Regions from separate parts of the Kitasatospora sp. NPDC003701 genome, predicted to be linked through region 1. Evidence: riboswitches for the same ligand, from Rfam matches in the RefSeq annotation. Region 1 holds a riboswitch; each other region holds the start of a gene.
The links. Region 1 has a riboswitch for cobalamin ahead of metE (5-methyltetrahydropteroyltriglutamate--homocysteine S-methyltransferase). Riboswitches for the same ligand answer to the same signal wherever they lie in the genome.
Positions count from the first base shown of each region.

Region 2: it holds a riboswitch for cobalamin, as region 1 does, so the genes downstream of both, ACWDRR_RS23935 (cobalamin biosynthesis protein) here and metE (5-methyltetrahydropteroyltriglutamate--homocysteine S-methyltransferase) in region 1, are expected to answer to the same signal.
Region 3: it holds a riboswitch for cobalamin, as region 1 does, so the genes downstream of both, ACWDRR_RS32410 (prenyltransferase/squalene oxidase repeat-containing protein) here and metE (5-methyltetrahydropteroyltriglutamate--homocysteine S-methyltransferase) in region 1, are expected to answer to the same signal.
Region 4: it holds a riboswitch for cobalamin, as region 1 does, so the genes downstream of both, ACWDRR_RS04480 (HoxN/HupN/NixA family nickel/cobalt transporter) here and metE (5-methyltetrahydropteroyltriglutamate--homocysteine S-methyltransferase) in region 1, are expected to answer to the same signal.

Region 1 is NZ_JBSFNM010000003.1:45,465-52,722, forward strand. Features, by position in the region: gene metF (methylenetetrahydrofolate reductase [NAD(P)H]) at 1-443, shown strand, start outside; gene metE (5-methyltetrahydropteroyltriglutamate--homocysteine S-methyltransferase) at 494-2,803, opposite strand; cobalamin riboswitch at 2,942-3,168, opposite strand; gene ACWDRR_RS03835 (hypothetical protein) at 3,409-3,756, shown strand; gene ACWDRR_RS03840 (short-chain fatty acyl-CoA regulator family protein) at 3,829-5,334, opposite strand; gene aceA (isocitrate lyase) at 5,680-6,972, shown strand; gene aceB (malate synthase A) at 7,121-7,258, shown strand, end outside.
Region 2 is NZ_JBSFNM010000026.1:54,039-61,296, forward strand. Features, by position in the region: gene ACWDRR_RS23930 (cobyric acid synthase) at 1-1,221, opposite strand, end outside; gene ACWDRR_RS23935 (cobalamin biosynthesis protein) at 1,218-2,189, opposite strand; cobalamin riboswitch at 2,283-2,473, opposite strand; gene ACWDRR_RS23940 (transcriptional regulator) at 2,688-3,401, shown strand; gene ACWDRR_RS23945 (alpha/beta hydrolase family protein) at 3,586-4,701, shown strand; gene ACWDRR_RS23950 (hypothetical protein) at 4,927-6,429, shown strand; gene ACWDRR_RS23955 (CDP-alcohol phosphatidyltransferase family protein) at 6,577-7,258, opposite strand, start outside.
Region 3 is NZ_JBSFNM010000048.1:13,642-20,899, forward strand. Features, by position in the region: gene ACWDRR_RS32395 (class I SAM-dependent methyltransferase) at 1-145, opposite strand, end outside; gene ACWDRR_RS32400 (glycosyltransferase family 4 protein) at 262-1,572, opposite strand; gene ACWDRR_RS32405 (TetR family transcriptional regulator) at 1,808-2,440, shown strand; cobalamin riboswitch at 2,642-2,762, shown strand; gene ACWDRR_RS32410 (prenyltransferase/squalene oxidase repeat-containing protein) at 2,851-4,119, shown strand; gene ACWDRR_RS32415 (SCO2322 family protein) at 4,323-4,976, shown strand; gene ACWDRR_RS32420 (energy-coupling factor transporter transmembrane protein EcfT) at 5,382-6,512, shown strand; gene ACWDRR_RS32425 (ABC transporter ATP-binding protein) at 6,509-7,258, shown strand, end outside.
Region 4 is NZ_JBSFNM010000003.1:187,499-194,756, reverse strand. Features, by position in the region: gene ACWDRR_RS04490 (hypothetical protein) at 1-960, opposite strand, end outside; partial or broken gene ACWDRR_RS04485 (ArsR/SmtB family transcription factor) at 1,170-1,511, opposite strand; cobalamin riboswitch at 1,593-1,785, shown strand; gene ACWDRR_RS04480 (HoxN/HupN/NixA family nickel/cobalt transporter) at 1,819-2,991, shown strand; gene ACWDRR_RS04475 (type B 50S ribosomal protein L31) at 3,083-3,334, opposite strand; gene rpmG (50S ribosomal protein L33) at 3,398-3,562, opposite strand; gene ACWDRR_RS04465 (M24 family metallopeptidase) at 3,929-5,035, shown strand; gene efp (elongation factor P) at 5,119-5,682, shown strand; gene nusB (transcription antitermination factor NusB) at 5,687-6,124, shown strand; gene ACWDRR_RS04450 (thioesterase family protein) at 6,284-7,111, shown strand.

The DNA.
Region 1 (7,258 bases):
CCGCGTTCCCGGAGATGCACCCCCGCTCGCCGGACCGGGCGAGCGACCTCCGCCGCTTCGTGGCGAAGTGCCGGGCCGGCGCGGACTACGCCATTACCCAGATGTTCTTCGACGTGGACGACTACCTTCGCTTCCGGGACGACGCGGTGAAAGCGGGCTGCGAAATCCCGATCATTCCCGAAATCATGCCGGTGACCACCATCCGGTCGCTCAACCGCATTCCGAGCCTCAGCACCGCGGCCATTCCGAAGGATTTCTCCGAGCGGATGAACGCCGCCCGGGACCGGCCGGCGGACGTCCGCGCCATCGGAATCGACCACGCGACCCGGATGTGCCGGCGGCTGATCTCCGAGGGAACTCCCGGCCTGCATTTCATGACCATGAACTTCTCCACCGTCACGCTGGAGATCCACCAGAACCTCGGGCTGAACGACCAGGCCTGAGCCGGGCCGCCCGCGGGAGACCGCGGGCGGCCCTCACCCCGGCGCGGCGGTCAGCCCCCCAGCTCGGCGCGGACCAGGCGGGCGGCCTCGACGAGGTGCTCCAGCGAGGCGCGGGTCTCCGTCCAACCGCGGGTCTTCAGGCCGCAGTCGGGGTTGACCCAGAGCCGCTCCGCCGGGATCGCGGCCAGCCCGGCGCGGAGCAGGGAGGCCGCCTCCTCGGTGCTCGGCACCCGGGGCGAGTGGATGTCGTAGACACCCGGACCGACCTCGCGCGGGTAGCCGGCCCCGGCCAGCTCGTGGGCGACCTCCATGTGCGAGCGGGCCGCCTCCAGGGAGATCACGTCGGCGTCGAGCTCGTCGATGGCGGTCATGATCGCGCCGAACTCGGCGTAGCACATGTGGGTGTGGATCTGGGTGTCGGCGCGGACACCGGAGGTGGAGAGCCGGAACGACTCGGTGGCCCACGCCAGGTACCCGGGGCGGTCGGCCGCCCGCAGCGGCAGGGTCTCGCGCAGCGCCGGCTCGTCGACCTGGATGACGGACGCGCCGGCCGCCTCCAGGTCGGTCACCTCGTCGCGCAGGGCGAGGGCGACCTGCCGGGCGGTGTCGCCGACCGGCTGGTCGTCCCGGACGAAGGACCAGGCGAGCATGGTGACCGGACCGGTGAGCATGCCCTTGACCGGGCGGTCCGTCAGGTCCGCCGCGTAGCGGTACCAGTCGACGGTCATCGGGTGCGGGCGGGAGATGTCGCCGGCCAGCACCGGCGGGCGGACGTAGCGGGTGCCGTAGGACTGCACCCAGCCGTGCTGGGTGGCCAGGTAGCCGGTCAGCTGCTCGGCGAAGTACTGGACCATGTCGTTGCGCTCGGGCTCGCCGTGGACCAGGACGTCGATGCCGGCCTTCTCCTGGTAGGCGATCACCTCGCGGACCTCGGCCCGCATCCGGTCCTGGTAGGTGCCGTCGTCGATGCGGCCGGCCCGCAGGTCGGCACGGGCCGTGCGCAGCTCGGTGGTCTGCGGGAAGGAGCCGATGGTGGTGGTCGGCAGCAGCGGCAGGTTCAGGCGGGCCCGCTGCGCCTCGGAGCGCTCGGGGTAGGCCTGGGCGCGGCGGGCGTCCTCGGGGGTGGTGGCGGCCACCCGGGCCCGGACGGCCGGGTCGTGGGTCAGCGCGGAGGCGGCCCGGGAGGCCAGGTCGGCCCGGTTGGCGGACAGTTGGGCCGCGATGGTGTCGGTGCCGTGCGCCAGGCCGCGCGCGAGGGTGGCGATCTCGGTGGTCTTCTGCCGGGCGAAGGCGAGCCAGCGGGCGACCTGCGGGTCGAGGTCGCGCTCGGCGTCGGCGTCGAGCGGGACGTGCAGGAGCGAGCAGGACGGCGCGACGTCGACCCGGTCGGCCAGGCCGAGCAGCGTGCCGAGGGTGGCGAGCGACTTCTCCAGGTTGTTGATCCAGATGTTGCGGCCGTCCACCACGCCCGCGACCAGGCGCTTGCCGGGCACGCCGCCGACGGCGGCGAGGTCGTCGAGGTTGGCGGCGCCCGGGCCGGTGAAGTCCAGGCCGATGCCCTCGACCGGGGCCTTGGCCAGCACCGGGAGGGCCTCGCCGAGGCGGTCGAAGTAGCTGGCGACCAGCAGCAGGGGGCGGTCGGTGAGCGCGCCCAGCTCGCGGTAGACGCGGGCGGCGGCGTTCAGCTCGGCCGGGGTGCGGTCCTGGACCAGGGCCGGCTCGTCGAGCTGGACCCATTCGGCGCCCGCGGCGCGCAGGTCGGAGAGGAGCTCGGCGTAGACCGGCAGCAGCCGGTCCAGCAGGGTGATCGGCCGGAAGTCGGCGGCCACGCCGGGGGCGGGCTTGGCGAGCAGCAGGTAGGTCAGCGGGCCGACCAGCACCGGCCGGGCGCGGTGGCCGAGACCGAGGGCCTCCCGTAGTTCGGAGACCGGCTTGGCGGAGTTCGCGGCGAAGACCGTGTCCGGGCCCAACTCGGGCACCAGGTAGTGGTAGTTGGTGTCGAACCACTTGGTCATCTCCAGCGGCGCGACCTCCTGGGTGCCGCGGGCCATGGCGAAGTAGCCGTCCAGCGGGTCGGCCTCGACGGCGGCGCGGTGGCGGGCCGGGATCGCGCCGACCGCGACGGTGGTGTCCAGCACGTGGTCGTAGAGCGAGAAGTCGCCGGTGGGGACTTCGGTGACGCCGGCGTCGGCCAGCCGGCGCCAGTTGTCACGGCGCAGTCCGGCGGCGGTGGCGTGCAGGGCGGCGGCGTCGACCCGACCGGCCCAGTACCCCTCGACGGCCTTCTTCAGCTCCCGGTTGGCACCCTGCCTCGGGTAGCCGTACACGGTGGCCTGCGGGGTGGTGGAACTCGATGACACGGAACTCTCCTTCGCGAGTCGCGCTGCGATCCCGGGAGAGCGCGACGGCGTGGAGGTACGACAGTGGGGGCACGGCACCAGGATGGGCCCGCCCGCTCCGCCGACCCGCCCTCGAGGTCACCGAGATCACCGCGTGCGGGGTGCACGCGGGCAGTGGCAGGTCTTCGGACTCGCGGGCACGTCCACCTGTGGAACCAGGGCGGACACCTACTGGCCGTCGCTTCCCGGGCCCCCGCTGGGGCCCAGTGCATGTGACGGCGGTCGTTCCCACTCACCGCTGCGGGGCAGTCCCGGATTCCCACCGGGTTCCCTCTTGCGACGCCATGGCTGGAGGTCATGGCGAACCGACTGCACCGCCCAGCCTAGGCCCATCGACGGCGTCGCGTCAGCGATTGTCCGGATCGCGGATGGTGGCGTGGACGGACGGTCCGGTCGCGGACCGGATGCCCCGGCCCCGCTCCTCCCCCTCCGCTCACCGCCCCCCGGGGGGTGGCCCGCGCCCGTGAGGGGGAGGACGATGGCCGCACGGGGGGCGCGTGCCGCCCGCAGGCGCGGAGCAGGGGGACGGGGTTCTGATGGGTGTTTCCGGGTGGGTGTCCGGATGGGTGTCCGGGCGGGGTTCCGGGTGGGCGGCGGGCTGCTACGTCGCCCTGGTCGGCGCACTGGCGGCCCTGGGCGGGCTGACCGGGAACGGGCGGTTCCACCTGGCGGCGATCGTGTTGACCCTGCCGCTCGGGCTCGTCGCGCTGGTGGCCGTGTACGTCGTGCGGGGGGCGCTGACGGGCATCGGCGGGCTGTTCACCGCGACGAGGCTGCCCGACGGCGGCGACCCGGCGTGGCTGTCCACCGCGGGGACGGTGCTCGACACCGCGCTGTTCACGGCCGCGGCGGTCGCCACGGTGCTGCTGGCCGAGCGGGTCGCCCGGCGCCGGCGGGCGCCCCGCGCCGCCTGAGCGGCCTTCCGGGCGGCCCCGGCTCCGCCGCCCGGGCCGCCGCTACCCGAACTGCCGCCGCCCGGGCCGCCGTTACCCGGACCGCCGCCGCCCGGCCCCGCCGTCGGTGGCCGGCCCGCCCGACCGCGCGCCGTGGGCGGCGCCGCCGCCCGCAGCCGCGAAGTCGCCCACCCGCGGCGCCGGTTCGACCCGGACGGGGTAGGGGACGAAGGTGCTGGTGTGCTCGTCGACCGCCAGCGGGAGGCCGACCGCGGGTGCGGCCCGCTGCGGGCAGGCGGGGCGCTCGCACACCTTGCAGCCGAGGCCGATCGGGGTCGCCGCCGCCTCGTCCCCGAGGTCGAGCCCGGCGGAGTACACCAGCCGCCCGGCGTGCCGCAGTTCGCAGCCGAGGCCGATGGCGAAGGTCTTGCCCGGCCGCCCCCAGCCGCCCGGTGAGCGGGACACCGCCCGGGCGGTCCAGAGGTAGCGCCGACCGTCGGGCATCGCGGCGACCTGGACGTGCACCCGGCCGGGGGCGGCGAAGGCCTCGTAGACGTTCCAGAGCGGGCAGGTGCCGCCGGTGCGGGAGAAGTGGAAGTCGGTCGCGGACTGGCGCTTGGAGACGTTGCCGGCCCGGTCGACCCGGACGAAGGAGAACGGCACCCCGCGCAGCCGGGGCCGCTGGAGCGTGCTGAGCCGGTGGCAGACGGTCTCGTAGCCGAGCCCGAAGTGGTCGGCGAGGTGCTCGATGTCGTAGCGCGCCGCCTCCGCCTCGGCGTGGAAGACCGGGTAGGGCAGCACCAGGGCGGCGGCGAAGTAGTTGGCCAGCCCGATCCGGGTCAGGGACCACGCCGTCGTGCCCGGCTCGCTGTCCTCGGCGGCGAGTTCGCCGAGCAGCGCGTCGTGTTCCAGGTAGGCCAGCTGGGTCGCCATCCGGAACGCCTGCTGGCCCGGGCGCAGCCGGTCGGACAGCCGCAGCACCCGGCTGCCCGGGTCGTAGGCGTGCAGGCTCTCTCCCCCGCCGGCCAGCCGGACGTGGTGCCGGGCCGCCAGCCGCTCGGCGAGGACCGCCCTGACCTCGCCCCGCCTCATGCCGATGGTGGCGGCCAACTCCTCGGCGGCGAGGTCGAGTTCATGGACATAGTTGCGGCGGCGGTAGAAGAACTCGCGGACCAGCTCGTGCGGCGTGCGGGCCGTGTCGGCGGCCGGGCCGCGGTCCCCGGTGAGGACGGCGAGTTGCTCGGCGACCGCCCGGCGGCCGCGGCCCAGGTCCATCAGCACCCGGGCGACGGCGGGCAGCCGGACGGCGAGGTCGTCCAGGTCGCCCGCGGTGAGGCGGCCGGCGGCGAGCTCCTCGCCGAGCGCGTCGCGCAGCTCCGCGGTGAGCCGGGCGGTGTCCGGCGGGGCGAAGTAGCCGGCGTCGACGCCGAAGGCCTCGGTGAGGCGCAGCAGCACCGGGACGGTGAGCGGACGGGCGTCGTGCTCCAGCTGGTTGAGGTAGCTGGGGGACAGTTCGAGCAGCCGGGCGAGCGCGGCCTGGCTGAGCCCGCGGTCCTCGCGCAGCCGGCGCAGCCGCGCGCCCGCGAAGGTCTTTCCCATCCGGCCGTCTCCCCTCGCCGTCGACCTGTCCGGTGCCCGGCAGCATAGCCGGACGCCCGGCGCCGGAGCCTTCGCAGGCTTCGCGGATTCGCAGGATCGGCTTCGCAGAACTTGGCCGCCGTCCAGCGGTGACGGCGGCGGGCGGGGGTGCCAGAGTCGGTGCTGCGGCCGGAAGGCGCACCACGAACCCCCCTCTCCACCGGGCTTTTTGAGGCCCGGTGGCGGGGGCCCTGGGGGCAACCACGTCCCGGCGGCCCAGGCCGCCTGCCCGGCGCCCCGGCCGCACTCCACCCGCGAGGTGAAAACCCTCACACCCTTCGCAACGAGCATTCCCGGGAGCGGATCATGACGCAGTCGGTTCGGCAGCAGCAGGAGCAGCAGGCGGCGGAGCTGGCCGCCCGGTGGGCCGCCGACCCCCGCTGGGCGGGTGTCGAGCGCAGCTACACGGCGGCCGACGTGGTCCGGCTCTCCGGGACGGTGCGCGAGGAGCACACGCTGGCCCGGCGCGGCGCCGAGCGGCTCTGGAAGCAGCTGCACGAGCAGGACTACATCCACGCGCTCGGCGCGCTCACCGGCGGCCAGGCCGTGCAGATGGTGAAGGCCGGCCTCCAGGCGATCTACCTGTCCGGCTGGCAGGTCGCCGCCGACGCCAACCAGGCCGGCCAGACCTACCCGGACCAGAGCCTCTACCCGGCCAACTCGGTGCCCCAGGTGGTGCGTCGGATCAACAACGCGCTGCTGCGGGCCGACGGGATCGACGCCGCCGAGGGCAACGACGGCCCGGACTGGCTGGTGCCGATCGTCGCCGACGCGGAGGCCGGCTTCGGCGGTCCTCTGAACGCCTTCGAGCTCACCAAGGGCATGATCGCGGCCGGCGCCGCCGGTATCCACTACGAGGACCAGCTCGCCTCCGAGAAGAAGTGCGGCCACCTCGGCGGCAAGGTGCTCGTCCCCACCTCCCAGCACGTCCGCACCCTCAACGCGGCCCGGCTGGCGGCCGACCTCGCGGACGTGCCGACCGTGATCGTGGCCCGCACCGACGCGCTCGCCGCCAATCTGCTGACCACCGACGTGGACGAGCGCGACGCCCGCTTCTGCACCGGCGAGCGCACCGCCGAGGGCTTCTACCGGGTCGAGCCGGGCATGACGCCGGTGATCTCGCGCGGCCTGGCCTTCGCCCCGTACGCGGACCTGCTCTGGGTGGAGACCGGCACCCCGGACCTCGCCCAGGCCCGCGAGTTCGCCGAGGCCGTCAAGGCGCAGTACCCGGACCAGCTGCTCGCCTACAACTGCTCGCCGTCGTTCAACTGGAAGGCGGCCCTGGACGACGACCAGATCGCCAAGTTCCAGGGCGAGTTGGGCGCGATGGGCTACCGCTTCCAGTTCATCACGCTGGCCGGCTTCCACGCGCTGAACCACTCGATGTTCCAGCTCGCCAAGGGCTACGCGGAGCACGGCATGACCGCCTACGTCGACCTCCAGGAGGCCGAGTTCGCCGCCGTCCCGGACGGCTACACGGCGGTGAAGCACCAGCGCGAGGTCGGCACCGGCTACTTCGACGCGATCAGCACCGCGCTCAACCCGAACGCCGAGACGCTCGCCCTGACCGGCTCCACCGAGGCCGAGCAGTTCCACTGAGCCGACCCGGCCGGCCGGCTCCCCCCACGGCCGGCCGCCCGTGTGACCCCCGCCCGGGGCCCCGTTGAGGGACGGGACCGGGTGGCCGCCACCGCCCGGGGCCGCGTCGGGGAGACGCGGCCCCGGGCCCACCTTCCTGGAGAGCCGGATGACCCTGACCAGCCGTATCGAGATCCTCGGCGAGCACGAGGAGCGGTTCGAGGAGATCCTCACCCCCGAGGCCCTGCAGTTCCTGGTCCGCCTGCACGACGCCTTCGCCGGGCGCCGCGCGGAGCTCCTCGCGGAG
Region 2 (7,258 bases), on a different contig from region 1:
GAACGCCTCTCCGCCCTCCACGGTGACGATCCCGTGGTGGATCTCGTACCCCGCGACCGGCTGCCCGTAGGCCTCGCCGACCGGCCGGGCGAGCACCTTCTCGGCGCCGAACCGGACGTGCGTGGGCAGCAGGGCCAGGCCGTCGACGGCGCCGGCCCGGGACTCGACCTCGTCGTGGATGGCGCGGGCCAGCATCTGGTAGCCGCCGCAGACGCCGAGGACCGGCAGCCCGGCCGCGGCGCGTGCCCGCAGGGCCGGCTCCAGGCCGCGCTCGCGCAGCCAGGCCAGGTCGGCCACGGTGGCCCGGGTGCCGGGCAGGATCACCAGGTCGGCGTCGGCCAGCTCCTCGGGCCGGGTGGCCCAGCGGACCAGCACCCCGGGCTCCTGGGCCAGCGCGTCCACGTCGGTGAAGTTGGAGAGCCGGGGGAAGCGCACCACGGCGACCCGCAGCACGTCGGCGCCGAGCGGCCCGCGGCCCTCGGTGCGGTCCACCACGGTGGTCAGGTCCAGCGAGTCCTCGGCGTCCAGCCAGAGCCCGGACAGCATCGGCAGGGTGCCGAGCACCGGACGGCCGGTCAGCTCGCGCAGCATCCGCAGCCCGGGCGCCAGCAGCCGCGCGTCGCCGCGGAACTTGTTGACGAACCAGCCGGCGACATGCCGCTGGTCCTCCTCCGACAGCAGCGCCAGCGTCCCGTACATCGCCGCGAACACGCCGCCGCGGTCGATGTCGCCGACCACCACGACCGGCAGGGCGGCGGCGGTGGCCAGGCCCATGTTGGCGATGTCCCGGTCGCGCAGGTTGATCTCGGCGGGCGAGCCGGCGCCCTCGCAGACCACCACGTCGTAGCGGCGGCGCAGGTCGGCCAGGCACTCCAGGGCCCGCTCCAGCAGGACGGGCTTGCGCTCGCGGTAGTCCAGCGCGCCGACCTCGGCGACCGCGCGGCCGAGCAGCACCACCTGGCTGCGGCCGTCCGCGCCGGGCTTGAGCAGCACCGGGTTCATCGCCGCCTCGGGCTCCACCCGGGCCGCCTGGGCCTGCATCGCCTGGGCGCGGCCGATCTCGGCGCCGTCGGCGGTGACGAAGGAGTTCAGCGACATGTTCTGCGCCTTGAACGGCGCCACGGCGACGCCCTGACGGGCCAGCCAGCGGCAGATGCCCGCGGTGACCACGCTCTTGCCGGCGTCCGAGGTCGTCCCGGCGACCAGCAGTGCGTTGCTCATGCGCTCCCCCTTCGCTTGCCCGCCTTGAGTGCCTGCACGACGGCGTGCCCGGCGACGGTCGTACCCAGTGCGAGCAGTCCCACCCGGCGGGAGAGCCGGCAGGCGCGCTCGATGTCGTCCACCGTCACCGGCCGCAGCTCGCCGCCCAGCACCGGCCGGTGCTCCACCCGGGAGCCGTACCGCAGGGTGCCGCCGAGGCGTACGCCGACGGCGCCGGCGAAGGCCGACTCGGCCTGGCCCGCGTTGGGGCTGGGGTGGGCGGAGCCGTCCCGCCGCCAGACCCGCCAGGCCGTCCGGGGCTCGGGCGCGGCGGCGACGGTCAGCAGCGCGGTCAGCCGCGCGCCCGGCCAGCCCGCCGCGTCGTCCAGCCGGGCCGAGGCCCAGCCGAACCGGGCGTGGCGCGCCGAGCGGTGGCCGACCATCGCGTCCAGGGTGTTGACGGCGCGGAAGGCCAGCAGGCCGGGCGCCCCGGCGAGGGCGCCCCAGACGAGCGCGTTGACCACGGCGTCGGCGGTGTTCTCGGCGACCGACTCGACCACCGCGCGGGCGATCTGCTGCTCATCGAGCCCGCTCGGGTCGCGTCCGCACAGGTGCGGCAGCCGCCCGCGCGCCGCCGCGAGGTCGTGCGCGGCGAGCGAGCGTCCGATCGTGCGGGCCTCACGGGTGAGCGAGGTGCCGCCGAGCACCGTCCAGGTCGCGGCGGCGGCCAGCGCGGCCCGCCCGAGCGGCCGGCGGCCCAGGGTGCGGTCGGCGGCCACCGCGCCGGCCGCGACGGTGCCCACGCAGAGCGCGGTGAAGGCGGTGCCGACGGCGCGGTGGTCGCGCCAGATCCGGCGCTCCAGGCGGCCGGCCGCGCTGCCGAAGACGGCCACCGGGTGGCCGCGGCGCGGGTCGGCGAAGCGGGCGTCGGCGAGGTACCCGGCGGCGGCGCCCAGCGCGTAGGCGGCGGCGCGGGTCAGCGGGCGCACGACGGACAGCGGAGGTCTCGGAAGGTCGGGGCAGCCTGCATCGCGTGCGTGTCCTCACTCAGGGTCCGCGCCCTGGATCGACGTACCGGGGGCGAGAGTCTCCTGGCTTCCGGGGCGGACGCACTCCCGGGCCTTCCAGCGGCTTCGACGGCCCGCCGCGATGGGCCCCCTCCGGCGCCGCGGCGGGCGAGGAGGGACTCCGAGTGTGCTCCCCGGTGACAGTGGCGGGACCGCGCCGGACTCGCACCGGCTTCCTCTGCATGCCTCCGTTTGGCTGAAGGATCCCATCACGCGGCCGAACCGTGCGTCAACCGAGGTCACGGAGGGGTAGGTCACAGCGCCGCCGGGTTTCCCGGCCCCGTGGCTACCTCCGATCGGCACCCCCCGCAGGGGCATGACAGCCTGTGGGATCGTCCAGTCGCCTGGAGGAGCCTCCAGTCCCGCTTCGTGTGTTCGGCGGCTGGGGGGCGGCCGGACCACCCCCTACCGTCTGGTCCCATGCGACGCAGACAGCCACCCGCCCTGCCTCCGGTGCCCTTCTCGCCCGCGGCGGCCCGCGCGCACCGCGCCGGCCTCGGCCTGACCCCCGAGCAGGTGGCCGAGGGCATGGCCGCGCACGGCGTCCGGCTGCTGCCCGCCCACGTGCTCGGCTGGGAGAGCGGTGAGCTGCGCCCCACCGAGGAGGAGTTCATCGCGCTGGCCCGGGCGCTCTGGTGTCCGCCGGCCCAGCTGATGGGCGTCCGCCCGGCCCGGCTGCGGGACCTCCGGGTCGCCCGGGAGCTCAACCAGGAGGGCGCGGCCCGCCGGATCGGCATCGCCCTGCGGCAGTACCAGCTGGCCGAGGCGACCGGTCAGTGGGACGGCGACCAGGAGCAGACGCACGCGCTGGCCCGGGTGCTCGGCCTGACCCTGCGCGAGCTGGTCGCGGTGACGGGCCGGGCGGACGAGCTGGACCGGCGGCTGCGGCAGGGCGTGGACGGCCGCTGGCAGGCGCACGTCCGGGCGATCGGCCGGATCGTGCCGGTGCACGAGGACGACCTCGCCACCGTGCTGACGGTGCTGCAGAACGAGAACCAGGTCTCCTCGCACTGGGGCGCCGGCAGCTGGGGCTCCCCGGCCCCGGCGGCGGACCCGGTGGCGCCGGGGGCCCGGCCGCTCGGCGAGCGGTTCTGGGAGCTGCTGGGCCGGCTGGAGACGGAGCTCCCGGTCTGACGGGCCGGCGTCCGCGGGACCCTCCCCGCTGCCCTCCCCGCGCCGCCCCCCGCGGTGGTCCCCGCCCCCGCCGTGACCCGGACGGCCGTGACCCGGACGGCCGTGTCCGGTGGCCGGGCGCCGCCGCCGCGAGTGGACTGGTGGGCACAGTGCCCAGTCCGCGACCAACAGAGCGGGGAGCGATATGCGTTGGGGAACCGCAGCCGCCGTGGCGGCCGCCGCCGTCGGTACCGGGGCCGCCGTCCTGCTGATCGGCCGGAGGGCGTCCGAGCGGATGGTCCACCCGGCGGCCGCCCGTGAGCGGGCCGCCGGCCCCGTCGTGGTGCTGGGCCTCGCCGCCGGACGGGTCACCTTCACCCGCGGCGCCGAGAGCGCCCGCGCCGGCCGCTGGGCCGTCGAGTGGGCCGGCGGCGGGCACGCGGTGGTCGACGAGGTCCTGCACGCCGACGAGCGGGGCGTCACCCGGCGGCTGGTCCGCGCCGACCGGGGCACCCTGGTCCCCGGCACCTCGGTCCGCTTCACCCCCCGGGTGTACCTCGGCGACCCGACCGGTGCGCTCGGCCTGCCGTTCACCGAGACCGCCGTCGAGGGCGAACTGGGCGCGCTGCCCGCCTGGCGGCTCGACGGCAAGCGCGGCGCCTGGGTGATCCTGGTGCACGGCCCCGGCGCGGACCGGCAGCAGACCCTCCCGGTGATCCCCGTCCTGCACCGGCTCGGCCTGCCCGTCCTCGCCGTCACCTACCGCGGCGACCAGGGCGCGCCGGCCTCCCCGGACGGTCTCGGCCACTTCGGCGAGACGGAGTGGCGGGACGTCGAGGCGGCCCTGCGGCTGGCCCTCGACAGCGGCGCCGGGCGGGTCATCCTCTACGGCTGGTCGCTCGGCGCGACCATCGCCCTGCAGACCGCGGCCCGCTCCGCCTGGGCGTCCTCGATCAGCGGCCTGGTGCTGGACTCGCCGGTGCTCGACTTCCCGGCCACCGCCCGCCGGGGCGCGGCCCGGGCCGGCTACCGGGGCGCCGCCGCCGAGCTGGGCGCGCTCGCCGCGGAGGGCCGCGCGGGCGTGGATCTGGCCGACTTCGCCCGCCTCGCGGACGGCACCGACCTGCGGGTGCCCACGCTCCTGCTGCAGGGGTCCGACGACACGCTGGCGCCCTGGCGGGCCGCCGCCCGGCTCGCCGACCGGCGCTCGGACGTGGTCGGCCTCCAGGCCGTCCCGGACGGGGAGCACGCGGCCCTCTGGAACGCCGACCCCGACCGCTACGAGGAGCACCTCCGGCGCTGGCTCACCCCGCTGCTCTGAGCCGCCGCCGCGCCGGGTCCGGAAGGGGCCGGCGCCCGCGTCCCGACCCTCCTCCCGCGCCCCGTCCACCCCACCGCTCCCGAGCTGGCGTGTTCGCGTCATACAGATCCGGCCAGGCGGTTTGGCCTCTGTTGCCCGATCTTGTCGACCCCCCGCGACCGCCTCCCGGGAGTCGGGGCCGATCGGATGTGACAGAAGGCCGGTACAAGGGGAAGACTGCTCGACGTGACGTCTCGGAATCCGCGCGACCGTGATGCCCAGCTCCCGCCGACGATCGGCTCCGGTGCGACGGTGACCCGTCTCCCCGGAACTGCCCACCGCCCCGCCGGCGCCAGGCCGGGCGGCTCCGGCGTACCCCGCCGACGAGGCCCCGCACCCGCCCCCGGCCGTGGCCGGGTCCCGGTGCCGGAGGGCTTCCCCGCTCCCGCCGAGCTCGCCCCGCTGGCCCGCCGGATGCTGATCGACGCCGTCCGCATCGCCCGCTGGGCCGGTGAACTCGCCGAGGTCGACAAGCGCGGCGAGCTGCTCCCCGAGGACGCCCGCGCCGCCGGCCGCGCCCTCGCCATGACGGTGGGCGCCGCCACCAAGGCCTGGGGCCAGGCCCTGCTGGTCGGCCTGGTCGAGGCCCGGGACGGCGGCGCCGCCCCCGGCTGGCGCCTGCACGCCTGGGAGCACGACGACGAGGCCGTGGTCCGCGGCTGGTCGGCCCTGTTCGACGCCTGGACGCTGCTCGCCCCGGTGCCGCCCGCCGCCCTGCGCGGCGTCTTCGCGGTGCTCGCCGGGCAGGCCGTCGACCAGGCGCCGCAGCTGCTCTCCTTCCTGCACCTGGTGGCCGGTCCGGTCGCCGACAGCGAGCTGCTGGAGCTGCTGCGCCGGGGCCTGGACGAGCGCCGGGTCGGCGGCGGCGACGGCGCGCTGGGCCTCTCGCCCGTGCCGCACGCGGCCTCGGCGGTCTCCGCCGTCCGCGGCACCTGCCGCGAGCCGCAGATCGACACCCCGGCCGCGCCCTCCGACGTGGCCGCCGTCCTGGACTGGATGCTGGACGGCCTGGCCGCCGTCGGCGCGGTGGTCCGCAGGGACGACGCCGCCGAGCTCTCCCCGCTCGGGCACTGGGCGGTGCGGGCCAAGCTGGAGGAGATCTGCACCGTCGCGCAGACCGCCGCCGGGCACATCGAGCAGAGCGCCTTCGAGCTGCTCAACGCCTGCGCCGACTACTCGCCGGGCCCGGCCCGGGCCGAGTTCCGCGCCTGGGTGGCGGCCCGGCCGGCCGACCGGGCGGTGGCCGAGCTGCTGGACGCCGCCCAGGGTGACGACGCCCTGGTCCGCGGCCTCGCCTTCGAGGCCCTGCGGGTGGCCGGCTCCACCGCCGAGCAGGCCGTCCGGGCCGCCGTGGACGCGCCCGTGCTGCGTCCCTACGCGCTGCTCTGGCTGGCCGAGCAGTCGGACGAGGGCGTCGCCCCGGCCGATGTGCTGGGCGCGGAGGACGCCGCCTGGCTCTGGGTGGACACCGCGGCCGCCGTGCTCGACCACGGCGAGACCGAGCTCCTGGTGGGCCACGTCGAGGGCGCCTCGGCCGGTGACCCGGTCCGGCTGTTCGCCCGTGCCCGGCAGTCCGGCCACCCCCGGGCGGCCTCGGTGCTGACCGCCGTCTCCAGCGTCCACCCGGACCCGGGCGTGGCGCGGGCGGCCCGCCGCTCGGCCTTCAGCGTCCACCGCGGCGGGGCGTAGCCGGCCGCTGCCCGGTCCCCGGGCCGCAGGGAGGCGCCGCAGGGCCGCAGGAGCGCCGCGAGGGCGTCCGCAGGGCCGCCGCAGGGCATGCGAAAGGGCCCGGATCCGCCGAGCGGATCCGGGCCCTTCGTCGTACGTCCTGCGGGATCAGCCGATCCGGGACTCCGCGCGGCGCGCCCGGACGTCCCCGACCTTCTGGCCGACCTTGCGCCGGATCACCAGCAGCGGGGCCATCGCGGCCAGCGTGATCTGGGCGAAGGCGCCGATGTGCAGCAGCGTGTCGCCGCCGGGTGCCCCGGTCGCCCAGGCCGCCAGGCAGCCGATCGAGAGCACGATCCAGCAGAGCGTGGCGGTGGCCAGCAGCCCCTGCGGCTTCGGGTACTCGATCCGGCTCATCATCAGGTACGCGGTGCCCGCGATGGCCAGCAGGCCGGGCAGGAACGGCGGGTCGAGCAGCACGATGGCGATCACCGTCATCGCGCCCATCGGGCAGGGCATGCCCTGGAACACCCCGGGTCGCATCTTCACGGCGGAGAAGCGCGCCAGCCGCAGCACCACGGACAGCAGCACCGTCAGCGCGATCAGCGCCGAGAGGCGGCTGTCGGAGCCGGGCGAGACCATGCCCCAGACCGCGACGAAGTAGGCCGGCGCGATGCCGAAGCTGATCAGGTCGGCCAGGTTGTCGAGCTCGGCCCCGAGGGCGGAGGAGCGCAGCTTGCGCGCCACCAGCCCGTCGAAGAGGTCGCACATCGAACCGATCAGCAGCAGCGTCACCGCGGTGGCGGCGCTGTGCTTGTCCGGCGCGGCGTCCGGGTTGGTGATGTGCGGG
Region 3 (7,258 bases), on a different contig from region 1:
CGATCTCCTCGGCGCTCTGGTCGAGGGCGGTCACCCGGGCCCCGCGCCGGTAGCACTCGAACGCGTGCCGCCCCCCGCCGCAGCCCAGGTCGAGCACCCGGTCGCCGGGGGCGAGCGGGAAGCGCGAGAAATCAACGGTCAGCACTGCGGGCTCCCATTCCTCTGGTACCAAACGTTTGTGACGCCGAGCCGGCCCGGCCGGGTCCGACGAAGCGTCGGACCCACCGGGGCGGATCCGACGAGAACGGGTCCGGCGACCCGTCAGGCCACGTACCGCCAGCCCGGACCGGACCGGGCCCGGCGCCCGACGCCGGTGGCGATCGCCGCCCGGTAGCTGTCGGCGGTCAGGGCGGCGGCCCGCTCCCAGGTGAACCGCGCGAGCACCCGCTCGCGCCCGGCCTCACCGAGCGTGGCGCGCAGCCGCGGGTCGTCCAGCAGCCGGCCGAGCGCCGCGGCCAGCGCACCCGCGTCGCCCGGCGGCACCGCGAGACAGGTCTCGCCGTCCGGCCCGGCCACCTCGGGGATCGCCCCGCCGGTGGTGGCCACCAGCGGGGTGCCGGTGGCCATCGCCTCGGCGGCGGGCAGCGAGAAGCCCTCGTACAGCGACGGCACGCAGGCCACCTCGGCCGAGCGGTACAGGTCGACCAGCTCGTCGTCGGTCAGGCCGTGGCGGAACTCGATGAACTGCTCCAGACCGAAGCGGCGCACGGCCTCGGCGACCGGACCGTGCTCCTTCTGCGGCTTGCCGACCACGACCAGGTGCGCGTCCCGCTCGGTGCGGACCTTGGCCAGCGCCTCGACCAGGTGCACCAGGCCCTTGAGCGGGACGTCGGCGCTGGAGGTGGTGACGATCCGGCCGGGCACCCGGGCCACGCGGTCGGACGGCGACCAGAGCCGGGTGTCGGCACCGATCGGCACCACCGAGATCGCGCCCGGCGCGGTGCCCAGGTGCTCGGCGATCTCGCGCTTCGAGGTGCCGGAGACGGTGATGATGCGGTCCAGCCGGGCGGCCACCCGGCGCTGCATCCGGGTGAAGGCGTACCAGCGGCGCAGCGAGAGGCGGCGGGGCAGGCTCGGGGCGGCGTCCAGTTCCAGCTGCCGGTCCACGGTGATCGGGTGGTGGATCGTGGTGACCAGCGGGAACCCGTGCCGCGCGAGGCCGAGGAGGCCGTACCCGAGGGTCTGGTTGTCGTGCACCACGTCGTAGCGGCCCTTGTGCAGGGCGAGGTACTGACGGGCGCGGAGCGAGAACGTCAGGGGCTCGGGGAAGCCGCCGGTGCGCATGGTGACGAACTCCAGCACGTCCACCGGGCCCCGGTACTCGGCCAGTCCCGGCGTGCGGAACGGGTCGTCGGCGCGGTAGAGGTCCAGGCTGGGCAGCTCGACCAGGCGGACCGAGCCGGGGCCCTCGACCTCGTCCAGCACCGGGTACGGCTGGGAGCCGATCACGTCCACGTGGTGGCCCAGGCGGGCCAGCTCGCGGGAGAGGTGCCGTACGTAGACGCCCTGGCCGCCGCAGAACGGGTCGCCGCGGTACGACAACAGGGCAATCCGCAGCGGCTGCGCGGTCATCGTCGGCTCCCGTCCTTGCTGAAGTCTGTGCTGCCGGTCGCTAAAGTAGATCAGGTTTCAGTGTGGTGTGGAGTTCGCCAGTGACCATGTGAACAATGAGAGACCTCGAAGATACCGGCCCGTAGCGACTCCTCAGGTGCCAGGGCTGGTGATTCACGCCACGCCGGGAACACCTGCCGGAGCAGCAGCCGGACCAGCCGGAGCACCCCGTCACTCTCGCGCCCCGGGAGCACCCTTGCCACCGCCCGCCCCGCCCGTACCCACCGCCGCCGCCGGCCCCGCCGGGCAGCCCGCCGACCCGCCGCTGACCGCCCGCCAGGCCGAACGGCGGCGGCGGATCCTGCGGGCCGCCACCGGGCTGGCCGCCCGCGGCGGGTACGAGGCGGTGCAGATGCGGGAGGTCGCGGAGGGCGCGCAGGTGGCGCTCGGCACCCTGTACCGGTACTTCCCCTCCAAGGTCCATCTGCTGGTCGCGGTCATGCTGGAGCAGTTGCAGGGCCTCCAGGAGCAGGTCCGGCGGCACCCGCCGGCCGAGCGGGACGCGGCGTCGAGGGTCGCCGAGACGCTCACCCGGGCGTTCCACGCGCTCCAGCGCGAGCCGCTGCTGGCCGAGGCGATGGTCCGTGCGCTCTCGTTCGCGGACCGCTCGGTGAGCGCCGAGGTGGACCGGGTGAGCTCGGCCACCGGGCAGCTGATCCTGGACGCGCTCGGCCAGTCCGGGCCGCCGACCGAGAGCCAGCGCGCCGCCGTCCGGGTGATCGAGCACACCTGGCACTCGGCCCTGGTCTCCTGGCTCTCCGGACGCGCCTCGATCGCCGAGGTCCGCGCCGACCTGCACACCGCCGCGCGGCTGCTCACCCTGCCCTGAGCGCCCTGCCGCGGGCGGGCCGGGGCGAAGTGGAACCTGTTCTCGACGGCTCGGGGTCCGGGCGGCTCGGGGTCCGGGCGGCTCGGGGGCGACCGGACCGCCCGGGCGCGGCGACCGCGGCTCGGCGGCTCGGCGGCCGGAGGGCTCGGCGGCCGGAGTCACGGAGGCCGCAGTCGCGGCGGCTAAAGTCGACGGGCAGGACAACTCCATCCCGCTTCTCCTCCGGGGAAAGCCGGTGCGAATCCGGCACTGACCCGCAACCGTGAGCCCGGCGCTGGACGGCCGGGGCAGTCGGAATGCCCGGGAGAGGCGAGCGGCCAGACCGGGCACACCCGTACCCGGCACCGTCGAGGTCTACGGAACGGCCCACCCGGGCCACCACACCGCTCATCGAAAGGCTCATCTCCACCATGCTCACCGCCGCCCGCCTGGGCGCCGCCGCCCTGTCCGCCGCCCTGCTGGCCGGCGCCGCCGCCGCACCGGCCCTCGCCGACAGCCCCTCGACCGGCGCCACCGCGCCCGTCCCCGAGGGCCTCTACGGCAAGGGCGACCCGACGTACGACGGCGTGTGGCGCCAGTCCCTCGCCCTCACCGCGCTGACGGGTGCCAAGGTGACCCCGGCCGACTCCGCCGTCTCCTGGCTGACCGGCCAGCAGTGCGCCGACGGCGGCTGGCCCTCGTACCGCGCGGACACCTCGGCCGCGTGCGACGCCAAGAACGAGGACAGCAACGCGACCGCCGTCGCCGTCCAGGCCCTGGTCGCGCTCGGCGGCCACCAGGACGCCGTCGACAAGGGCGTCCAGTGGCTCAAGGCCAACCAGAACGCGGACGGCAGCTGGGCCTACACCCCCGGCACCCCCGGTGACGCCAACTCCACGGGCCTGGCCGTGAACGCCCTGCTCGCCGCCAAGCTGGACCCGGCGGGCGTCGCCAAGTCGGGCCGCAGCGCCTTCGACGGGCTCGCGCTCTTCCAGCTCGGCTGCGCCGCCCCCGCCGACCAGCGCGGGGCCTTCGCCTACCAGCCCGACCCGACCGGCGCGCTCGCCCCGAACGCCCTGGCCAGCGGCCAGGCCTCGCTCGCCGCGGCGGGCGGGAAGCTGCCGGTCACCAACACCAACCGGACGGATGCCGCGCCCAAGGCGCTGCCCTGCGCGGACGGCGCCACCGAGCCGCTCGTGCCGCGCGCCGACTCCGCCGAGGCGGCCGGTGCCTACCTCACCGCCCAGCTCGCGGCCGGCGGCCAGCACCTGACCCTGAGCCTGCCCGGCGCCACCCCCACCCCCGACTACACCGCCACCGCCTGGGCGGCGCTCGGCCTGATCCAGGGCGGCCACCCGCAGCAGGCCGCCGGCGCGGTGGACTGGCTGGCCAAGGAGGGCGGCACCTGGACGAAGAGCGGCACCGACGCCTCCGCCACCGCCACCCTGCTGCTGGTCGCCCAGGCCGCCCAGCGCGACCCCGCCGCGTTCGGCGGCGACCTGGTCGCGCAGCTGACCGCGCTCGGCCCGGCGCCCAAGGCGACCGCCCCGGCTTCGGCTTCGGCCTCCGCCTCCTCGGCGCCTGCGAAGAAGAAGGACGACGGCCTCGGCCAGTGGTGGCCGATCGGCATCGGTCTGCTGATCGGCGTCGGCGGCGGCCTGGTGCTGAGCCTGCAGCGCAAGCGGGGCCTGAAGCGGTGACCGGCCCCGGCACCCCCCGGGCAGCCGTGCCCGGGCGGCCGGCCGACCCCGGGGGTCGGGCGGAGGACGCCGCCGGTCGTTCCGGTGTGGCCGATCGTTCCGGTGTGGCTGGTGGTTCCGGTGCCGCCGGTCGGCCCCCTGCGGCCGGTCGACTGTGCGTGGCCGGGCGGCTCTGCGCCGACCCGCAGCGGCGCCGGCGGGCAATGGCCGCGGCTGCCCGGTTCGTCGCCGGACTGATCGCCGGGGTGCTGATCCTGCTGGTGCTGGGAGCGGCGCCCGCACAGGCCGCCGGGTACCGGTACTGGTCGTTCTGGAAGTGGTCCGACGGCGCCTGGGCCTACCAGCAGCAGGGGCCCGCCGTGTTCGTGCCGCAGGACGGCAGCGTGGACGGCTGGCGCTTCGCCGTCAGCCCAGACGGCGGCCGGGACGCCGCGCGGCCCGGCGCCGCCGGGGACTTCGCCGCCGTCTGCGGCGGCACCGCCGAGCAGCCGGGGCGCAAGCGCGTCGCGGTGGTCCTGGACTTCGGCACCGCCGCCGACTCGCCCGGCGAGACTCCGCCCGCGCCCCGTACCGCCTGCGCGGTCGTGCCCGGCAACGCCAACTCGGCCGAGGTACTGGCCGCCGTCGCCCCGCCGCTGCGGTACGACACCAACGGCCTGCTCTGCGCCATCGCCGGTTACCCGAAGGCGGGTTGCGGTGACCAGCTCGGCGCGGCGAACCGGCCGGCCACGAGCGGCTCCGGCGACGGCGACGGCGGCGACCGCAGTAGCAGTCCCGACATCGGACTGATCGCGGGGGGCGCCCTGGTCGCCGTCCTGGCTGCGGGCGCCGTCTGGCAGGCCCGCCGTCGCCGCTGAGCCGAGCCGAATATGTAGACCGGTCCACCTATGTAGACCGGTCTGCATATTCCTGGCACGGGCCACGGGGCGGCCGACGGGCGGTGCACGGTTCCGTCCACAGTCCGCCGTCGGCCCCACCGCTGGCCCGGTCCACCGAGGGCCGAGCCCTCTATACCGACCGGTCTACTTATACAGATCGGTCTACTTATACCGACCGGTCTACAGAGAACGCGCCCTCGAAGCAGGAACAGAACGCAGGGCCGGGACCGGAACCAGGACCAGGACCGGGAGTGGGAAGTCGGCCCACCCGACTTCCCACTCCCGACCGCCCGCCTCCAGCCACCCACCCCGCACCTCTCGCCCCACCCCCGCACCTCCCAGCCCACCCCACCCCCACCCGCCCCGACCTGGACCCCCACCCCCGTGACCACACCCCGCGCCCCCGGCCCGCCCCGAACCCCGCGCTCCCGCCGCCCCCCGCTCGGCCCCCGCCAACTGCACCCCGGGGCCTGGTGGCTGTGGGCGCTCGGCCTCGGCGCGGCAGCGACCCGCACCACCAACCCGTTGCTGCTGCTCCTGCTCGCCGCCGTCGCCGGCTACGTGGTGGCCGCCCGCCGGGGCGACGCGCCGTGGTCACGCTCGTACGGCGCGTTCCTCCGCCTCGGCCTGCTGGTGCTCGGCATCCGCCTGGTCTTCGCGGTGCTGCTCGGTTCGCCGATCCCCGGCACCCACGTCCTCTTCACCCTCCCCGAAGTACCGCTGCCCGCCTGGGCGCAGGGCGTACGGATCGGCGGCCGGGTCACCGTCGAGGGCCTGCTCGCCGCGTTCTACGACGGGCTTCGGCTGGCCACCCTGCTGGTCTGCGTCGGCGCCGCGAACGCCCTCGCCAGCCCGTCCCGCCTGCTGCGCGCGCTGCCCGGCGCGCTCTACGAGGCGGGCGTGGCCGTGGTGGTGGCGATGACCTTCGCGCCCAACCTGGTCGCCGACGTGCAGCGGCTGCGCGCCGCCCGCCGTCTGCGCGGGCGCACCGACCGGGGCGTGGCCGCCGTGCTGAGCGTCGGACTGCCGGTCCTGGAGGGCGCGTTGGAGCGTTCGGTGGCGCTCGCCGCCGCGATGGACACCCGCGGCTTCGGCCGCACCGCCGACGTCCCGCCGCGGCTCGCCCGCACCACCGCCGCGCTCACCCTGGCCGGCCTGCTCGGGATCTGCCTCGCCGCGTACGGGCTGCTCACCGCGGGCGGCGCCGGCTGGGCCCTGCCGGTCCTGCTGCTCGGTCTGGCCGCGGCCTTCGCCGGCCTGCTGCTCGGCGGCCGGCGCTCCCCCCGGACGCGCTACCGCCCCGACCCGTGGGCCCTGCCCGAGTGGCTGACCGCAGGATCGGGCGCCGCCGTGGCCGCGTTGACGATCTGGCTCTCCGCCCGCGATCCCGCCGCCTTCGCCCCGACCGTCGTCCCGCCGACCGCCCCCGCCCTGCCGCTGACCGCCGTCCTCGCGGTGCTGATCGGCCTGGTACCGGCGTTCGCCACCCCGCTCCCGCCCCGGAGGGCCTCGTGATCACCTTCGAGCAGGTCTCCGTCCAGTACGCCGACACCGAGGCCCCGGCGCTCAGCGGCGTCGACCTGACCGTCCCCGAGGGGGAACTCTGCCTGCTGGTGGGCCCGTCCGGCTCCGGCAAGTCCACCCTGCTCGGCACCGTCAGCGGCCTCGTCCCGCACTTCACCGGCGGCGTGCTGCACGGCCGGGTCACCGTCGGCGGGCGGGACACCCGGGAGCACCGCCCGCGCGAACTCGCCGACCTGGTCGGCACGGTGGGCCAGGACCCGCTCGCCCACTTCGTCACCGACACGGTCGAGGACGAACTCGCCTACGGCATGGAGTCGCTGGGCCTGGCGCCGGACGTGATGCGGCGCCGGGTCGAGGAGACGCTCGACCTGCTCGGCCTCGCCGACCTGCGGGACCGCGCGCTCGGCTCGCTCTCCGGCGGCCAGCAGCAGCGCGTCGCCATCGGCTCCGTGCTCACCGTCCACCCGCGCGTACTCGTCCTGGACGAGCCCACCTCGGCACTCGACCCGGGCGCCGCCGAAGAGGTGCTGGCCGTCCTGCAACGCCTGGTCCACGACCTGGGCACCACCGTGCTGATGGCGGAGCACCGGCTGGAGCGGGTGGTCCAGTACGCCGACCAGGTCCTGCTGCTGACGCCGGGCGCGCCACCGGTCCTGGGCGAGCCCGCCGAGGTGATGGCGCACTCGCCGGTCCACCCGCCCGTGGTCGGGCTCGGCCGGCTCGCCGGCTGGCAGCCG
Region 4 (7,258 bases), 140 kb from region 1:
GGGGGAGTGCGGGTCGAGTTCGTCGGCGCCGGTGGCGACCAGCAGGGTGTGGCGTTCCAGGGCGGCGCCGTAGAAGGAGACCGAGCCGTGGTCGCCGATCAGGCAGTCGGCGGCGACCAGGGCGGCCTGCCAGCCCTGGTGCGGCGGGACGAGCCGGAGCCCGGAGCGTTCGGCGGCGGCGAGCAGCGCCTGCGGGTCGTGCCGGGCCCAGATGTTGGGGTGCAGGACGACGGCCACCGCGTACTCGTCGGCGGGGAGTTGGCCGACCAGGCGCAGCGGCAGCCGGGGGTGGCGGCCGAACAGCGAGTGCTCGCTCCAGGTGGAGTTGACCACCACGAGCCGGCGGCCGTCCACCGCGCCGAGGGCGGCGCGGTAGGCGTCCCGGGCGGCGAGGCTGCCCAGCATCCGGTCGAAGCACGGGTCGCCGACCACCCGCGCGTGCGGCAGCGCCTCGGGGCAGGAGATCCGCAGCCGGTCCAGCTGCTCCTCGTGGGAGAGGCCGAGGACGTCGACGAACACCTGCCCGCGGTAGGTCAGTTCACGCCGGGAGAGGCCGGCGGCGGTGACGGTGTCCCCGGTGGACTGGCGCACCAGGCGGTTGTAGCCGGCGCCGTGCGGCAGGACGATCAGCGGGGCGTCCAGCCGGCCCATCGAGGAGTGGACGGCGCAGGCGACGGCGAGGTCGAAGCGGTGGCGGGTGGCCTCCGGCCAGTCCAGGACGGTGAATCCGGGCAGGCCGTGCAGGAAGGCGTCGAGCCCGGCGGTGAAGGCCGAGCCGGGGTTGACGGTGAGGTAGAAGCGGATGCCGTCGCGGTCGCGGAGCAGGCTGAGCACGTCGAGCACGCGGGTGGCGGAGGTGAGGGTGCGGACGACCGCCAGGACGCGTGCCTCGACCGGCCGGGTGTTCCAGCGGTCGTCGTCGGGCCAGGTCCGGGCCCGGGGCCTGCGGCGGATCAGCACACGAAGATCGTACTCACCCGGGCCCGGACCGGGGCGGTTGACCGGACGGCGGGTCAGCCGGCCGCGGCGGTGGGCCGGTGGCGCCCGGGGTCGTGATGTCCCGGCTCGTGGTGTCCGGGCTCGTGCGGGTCGGCCGCCGCGGTGGGCTCGCGGTGTCCGCGCTCGCGGTGTTCGGGCGCCTCGGCCGGCTCGTGGTGCTCGGCGGCGGCGCACGCATCGAGCAGGGGGCGCATCGCCTCGTCCAGCAGCCGGTAGCGCACCACCCGTCCGTCCTTGTCGCCGGTGACCACACCCGCCGTGCGCAGCAGTCGCAGCGCCTGGGAGACGGCCGGGTCGCGCATGCCGGTGGCGACCGCCAGGTCGGTGACGGCGAGCGGGCCGGCCCGGTGCAGGGCGAGCAGCAGGGCGAGCCGGCCGGGGTCGGCGAGCAGTGAGAACCGCTCGGCCCAGGACCGGACGTGCCCGGGGTCGCCGATCGCGGCGATGGCCTCGCAGACCCGGTGTCCGTCGATGGTGCGGTGGCCCGCGCGGTCGGCCGGTACGAGATGCATGCGGACATTCTCGCAGCCCGGGCCTGTGATTCCGGACACCTGCGCAGGTGCGCAGCCTTGCAAGGGTGCGGCGGGGGCACCTACGGTGTTGCCCGCCGTGGTGCTCGGGAAGACCGGTGACGGGCTCTCAGGAGCCCGGAGTCCGGAGCGGCCCTCGCCACTGTGATCGGGGGAGTCGTCCGTGCCCACGACGCCACTGGGTGCCCCGCGCGCCCGGGAAGGCGGGTGCGGAAGCCCCGTAAGCCAGGAGACCGGCCACGGCATCTCACGAACGACTTTCCACGAGGTGCTGGAGCGTGATCCCCGAATGACCCTGCCCGAAACCGCCGCCCCCGCGGCGCCCTCCGCCTTGCCCACCTTCCGCTGGAAGCGCGAGGACACCATCCGCACGGCCGGGCTGATGGGGGTGATCCTGGCCATGCACGTGGTGGCGTTCGGGACGCTCGTCTTCCTGGTCGCACCCGAGGGCTACGCGGTCGGTACGCAGGTCTTCGGGGTGGGCCTGGGCATCACCGCGTACACCCTCGGCATGCGGCACGCCTTCGACGCCGACCACATCGCGGTCATCGACAACACCACCCGCAAGCTGATGGCGGACGGCAAGCGGCCCGTCTCGGTGGGCTTCTGGTTCGCCCTCGGGCACTCGTCGATGGTGGTCCTCATGGCCGCCCTGGTGGCGGGCGGCGCGCAGCTGGCCAACACGCTGATGGACGACGACTCCCCCACCCACCAGTGGCTGGGCGTGGTCGGCACCTCGGCCTCCGGCGCCTTCCTCTACCTGATCGGCGCGCTCAACCTGGCCGCCCTGTTCGGCATCCTGAAGGTCTTCCGGTCGATGCGGGCGGGGCGGTTCGACGAGGCGGAGCTGGAGGAGCACCTCAACGCGCGCGGTCTGCTCGCCCGGGTGCTCAACCGGGCGACGCGCTCGATCACCCGGCCCGGCCAGATGTTCCCGGTGGGCATGGTGCTCGGCCTCGGCTTCGACACCGCGACCGAGGTCACGCTGATGGTGATGGCCGGCTCCGGCGCGGCCTCCGGGCTGCCCTGGTACGCGATCGTCTGCCTGCCGCTGCTGTTCGCGGCGGGGATGAGCCTGTTCGACACGCTGGACGGGACGTTCATGAACTTCGCCTACCAGTGGGCGTTCTCCAACCCGGTGCGCAAGGTGTACTACAACCTGACGATCACCGGGCTGTCGATCGCGGTGGCGTTCATCATCGGCACCATCGAGCTGGTCGGCGTGCTGCACGAGAAGCTGGACCTCACCGACCCGGTGAGCGGCTGGATCGCCGACCTCTCGCTGGACAACGTCGGCTACGTGATCGTCGGCCTGTTCGTGGTGGTCTGGGCGGCGGCGATCGCCTACTGGCGGCTGGCCGGCGTCGAGCGGCGTTGGAGCCCGCAGTCGGTGAAGGCCGCCGGCGGGGTGCCCGCCCAGGGGGCGGCCGGGACCGAGGACTCCGCCGAGATCGCGAAGTAGCCGGGCCGCGCCCGGCCGCGCCCGGTCGCGCTCACGGAGCGGCGCCCACCCGATCCGATCGGGTGGGCGCCGCTCCCCGTGTCCGGCGGGCTCAGCTGTGCTGCGTGCCGTAGCGCCGGTGGAAGCGCTCGACGCGGCCGGCGGTGTCCATGACGCGGGACTGGCCGGTGTAGAAGGGGTGGCTGGCCGAGGAGATCTCGACGTCGACCACCGGGTGGGTGGTGCCGTCCTGCCACTCGGTCGTCCGGCCGGGGACCAGGGTCGAGCGGGTCAGGAACGTCAGGCCGCCGACCTTGTCGCGGAAGACGACCGGGCGGTAGACGGGGTGGATGCCGGGCTTCATCAGCGGGGCTCCTCTCGGGTCGAGGGGGAGAGGGACGGGGCGGGGCTCGGTGCGGCGGCGGGGTCAGCGCTCCTCGCGGAAGTCGACGTGCCGGCGCGCGGCCGGGTCGTACTTGCGCAGCACCAGCCGGTCCGGGTCGTTGCGGCGGTTCTTGCGGGTCACGTAGGTGAAGCCCGTGGCGGCCGTGGACCTGAGCTTGACGACGGGGCGCAGTTCGCTGCGGGCCATGAGTCCTCCTCCTGGAAGGGGCGGCTCGGCGGGAGCCGGCCGGGTGCCCGGCCGAAAGCCGCACACCGAAATGGAAGTCGTTTTCGTGAGGTGTAACGCGGCCCCGCCCCCGCCCATTCCCGGGTGGCCGCGGGCCACCGGCCGCGGGCCGTAAGTCGCGCGCGACCGCGCACGCGCCGGGGCTCGCGCTGCGCCGCCGGCTCCGACCGTCCGCCCGGCACATCTGCCCGTCCGCCCGGCGCACCCGCCCGGCACCGGTCGCATCCGAGCGGCGCCGGGCGCGTCACCGCCCGGGCCCCGCCCGCCCGGTGCCCGGTCGGATCCGCTCGGCGGGCGGATCGTGGTGCGGCTCCGTAGGCTCGACGCATGTCTGATGCGTACGCGGGCCGGCGGGAGCGTCTGAGGGAGCATTGCAGTGCGGCCGGGGCCGATGCGGCGCTGATCACCCGGGCGGCGAACGTGCGGTACCTGACCGGGTGCCCGCCGTGCGGCGCGACGCTGCTGCTCACCCGGGAGCAGGTGCTGCTGGCGCTGCCGGACGACCTGCCGCCGGACGACACCGGTGAGCACCTGATCGCCGAGGACGTCACCCGGGTACCGGTGGCGGCGGGGGCGGACACCGCGCTGGCGGCCGCCGCGGCCGCGGCCCGGCTGCAGGTGGCCGACCTGGCGGTGGAGGAGCACGACCTGACCGTCACCCGGCACCGGGCGGTGGCGGGCCTGGCGGAGGGCGTCCGGCTGGGCGACCTCGGCCGGGCGGTCGAACGGCTGCGGGTGGTCAAGGACGAGCACGAGATCGCCGACCTGCGGATCGCGGCCGAGATCGCCGACCAGGCGCTCGGCGAACTGCTGGAGTCGATCCTGGTCGGCCGCACCGAGCGGCACCTGGCGATGGAGCTGGAGCGCCGGATGATCGACCACGGTGCGGACCGGGCGGCGTTCCCGGTCTCGGTCGGCACCGGCAGCCACTCCGGCCAGCAGGCCCACCAGCCCACCGACCGGAGGGTCGAGGAGGGCGACTTCCTCACCGTCGTCCTCGGCGCCCAGTACCGCGGGTACGGCGTCTCCACCGCCCGGACCTTCGTGATCGGCGCGGCCCCCGCGCCCTGGCAGGTCGAGCTGCACCGGCTGGTGTTCCGGGCCCAGCGGGCCGGGCGGGAGGCGCTCGGCCCGGGCGTCGAGCAGTACGTGCCCGACCAGGCCGCCCGGGAGATCCTCCACGCGGCCGGGCACACCGAGAGCTCGCCGCACCCCGTCGGGCACGGCATCGGGCTGGAGATCCGGGAGGCCCCGCGCCTCGGGCCGTCGGACATGGGTAAACTGGACAGCCGCGTGCCGGTCACCGTCGGCCCAGGGGTTCACCTCCCGGGTCGGGGCGGTGTCCGGATCGAGGACACGCTCGTGGTGCGCCCCCTCGAAGAGGGCGGGCCCGAGCTGCTCACCATCACCACCAAGGAGCTCCTCGCCCTGTGACCCGCGGCCGCCCGGAGGCGGCCGCAGGCGGCAGGACGCACCCCTTGGTTCCTTGACAGCTATATCCAGGAGTAAGTGCGCCCGTGGCTTCCACGAACGATCTCAAGAACGGCATGGTTCTCAAGCTGGAGGGCGGCAAGCTCTGGTCCGTCGTCGAGTTCCAGCACGTCAAGCCCGGCAAGGGCCCGGCCTTCGTGCGCACCAAGCTCAAGGAGGTCCTGACGGGCAAGGTCGTCGACAAGACCTTCAACGCCGGCACCAAGGTCGAGACCGCCAACGTCGACAAGCGCGGCATGCAGTTCTCGTACAAGGACGGCGAGAACTTCGTGTTCATGGACACGGACACGTACGACCAGACCACGATCGAGCCCGCCGTCGTCGGCGACGCCGCGAAGTACCTGCTGGAGGGCTTCGAGGCCCTGGTCGCCATGTACGAGGGCGCCCCCCTGTACATCGAGCTCCCGGCCTCGGTCGAGCTGACCATCTCCCACACCGAGCCGGGCGTCCAGGGCGACCGCTCCACCGGTGGCTCCAAGCCGGCCACCCTGGAGACCGGTGCCGAGATCGCCGTCCCGCTGTTCATCGTGACCGGTGAGAAGATCAAGGTCGACACCCGCGACGGCAGCTACCTCGGCCGGGTGAAGTAAGTCCGTGTCGGCCGCACGCAGCAAGGCCCGTACGCGAGCCTTCCAGATCCTCTTCGAGGCCGACCACCGCGGGGTCGACCCGCAGCGGGTCCTCGCCGACTGGGTGGCCCGGGCCCGGGAGCCCAAGCCGGACGAGGGCACCCCGCAGGTCGGTGAGTACACCATGGAGCTGATCGAGGGGTACGTCCAGCACGCCCGCCGGATCGACGACCTCATCTCCGAGTACGCGGTGGGCTGGACGCTCGACCGGATGCCGATCGTGGACCGCAACGTCCTGCGGCTCGGTGCGTACGAGCTGATCTGGGAGGACGGCGTCCCGGACGCGGTCGTCCTGGACGAGGCCGTCGAGATCGCCAAGGAGTTCTCCACGGACGACTCCCCGGCCTTCGTCAACGGCCTGCTCGCCCGCTTCCTGGAGCTCAAGCCGAGCATCCGCCGGTAGCAGCACCCCGACGCACGGCCGCCGGATCCCGTCAGGGGTCCGGCGGCCGTCGTGCGTTCGCCCCGGGTGGCGTATGTTGGGGGCCTACTCGCCAGTAACCTGGTGCGCCGGTGACCCCGCTCGCCGGTGACCCCCGCAGCGAAGGGCAGGCCACCCCCCATGACCACGGCGATCCGCAGCGAGTTCGACCAGGGCATCGCCCTCACCCGGCACCCGGCCGAGCCGGGCCGCTACGACGGCGAACTGGGCGCCGGCTGGCAGATCGGCGGCGGCGTCAACGGCGGGCTGCTGCTCGCCATGGCGGGCCACGCCCTCTCCCTGGAGCACGGCGACCACGCCGACCCGGTCTCGATCAGCGGGTACTACCTGTCCGCCTCCCACCCCGGTCCGGCCACCGTCCGCACCGAGGTGCTCCGCGCCGGCCGCTCGCTCTCCACCGGCACCGCCTCGCTCAGCCAGGACGGCGTGGAGCGGCTGCGCGTGGTCGCCACCCACGGCGACCTCGCCGACGCCGCCGGAGACGTGCGCACCACCGCACAGCCGCCGCAGCTGCCGCCGCCGGACCAGTGCATCGGCGTCGAGCACGCCCCCAAGGAACTGATCGCGCAGGCCGCCCTGCTGGAGCGGTTCGACCTGCGGCTCGACCCGGCCACCATCGGCTGGGCGCTCGGGCAGCCCTCCGGCCACGGCCGGATCCAGGGCTGGTTCCGGCTCGCCGACGGCCGCGAGCCCGACCCGCTGCTGCTCCTGCTGGTCGCCGACGCCCTGCCGCCGGTCACCTTCGACCTCGGCATGCCCGGCTGGGCCCCCACCATCGAGTTGACCGTCCACCTGCGGGCCAAGCCGGTGCCGGGCTGGCTGCGCGTCACCCACGCCACCCGCAACGTGGCCGGCGGCTACTTCGAGGAGGACGCCGAGGTCTGGGACGAGTCCGGCCGCCTCGTCGCGCAGTCCCGCCAGCTCGCCCGGGTCCCGCGACCGGCGTGACCGGGGCGGCCTGACGGCGTGGTGCGACCGGTCCGGCCGGGCCGGCCGCACCACGGTCGGGGCCTCCGGCGGCCGCGACACGCCCGCCTCACGGTCGGTTACATTCCTGTGACACGCCGTACGTGTGCGACACGCGGGGCTGGGGAG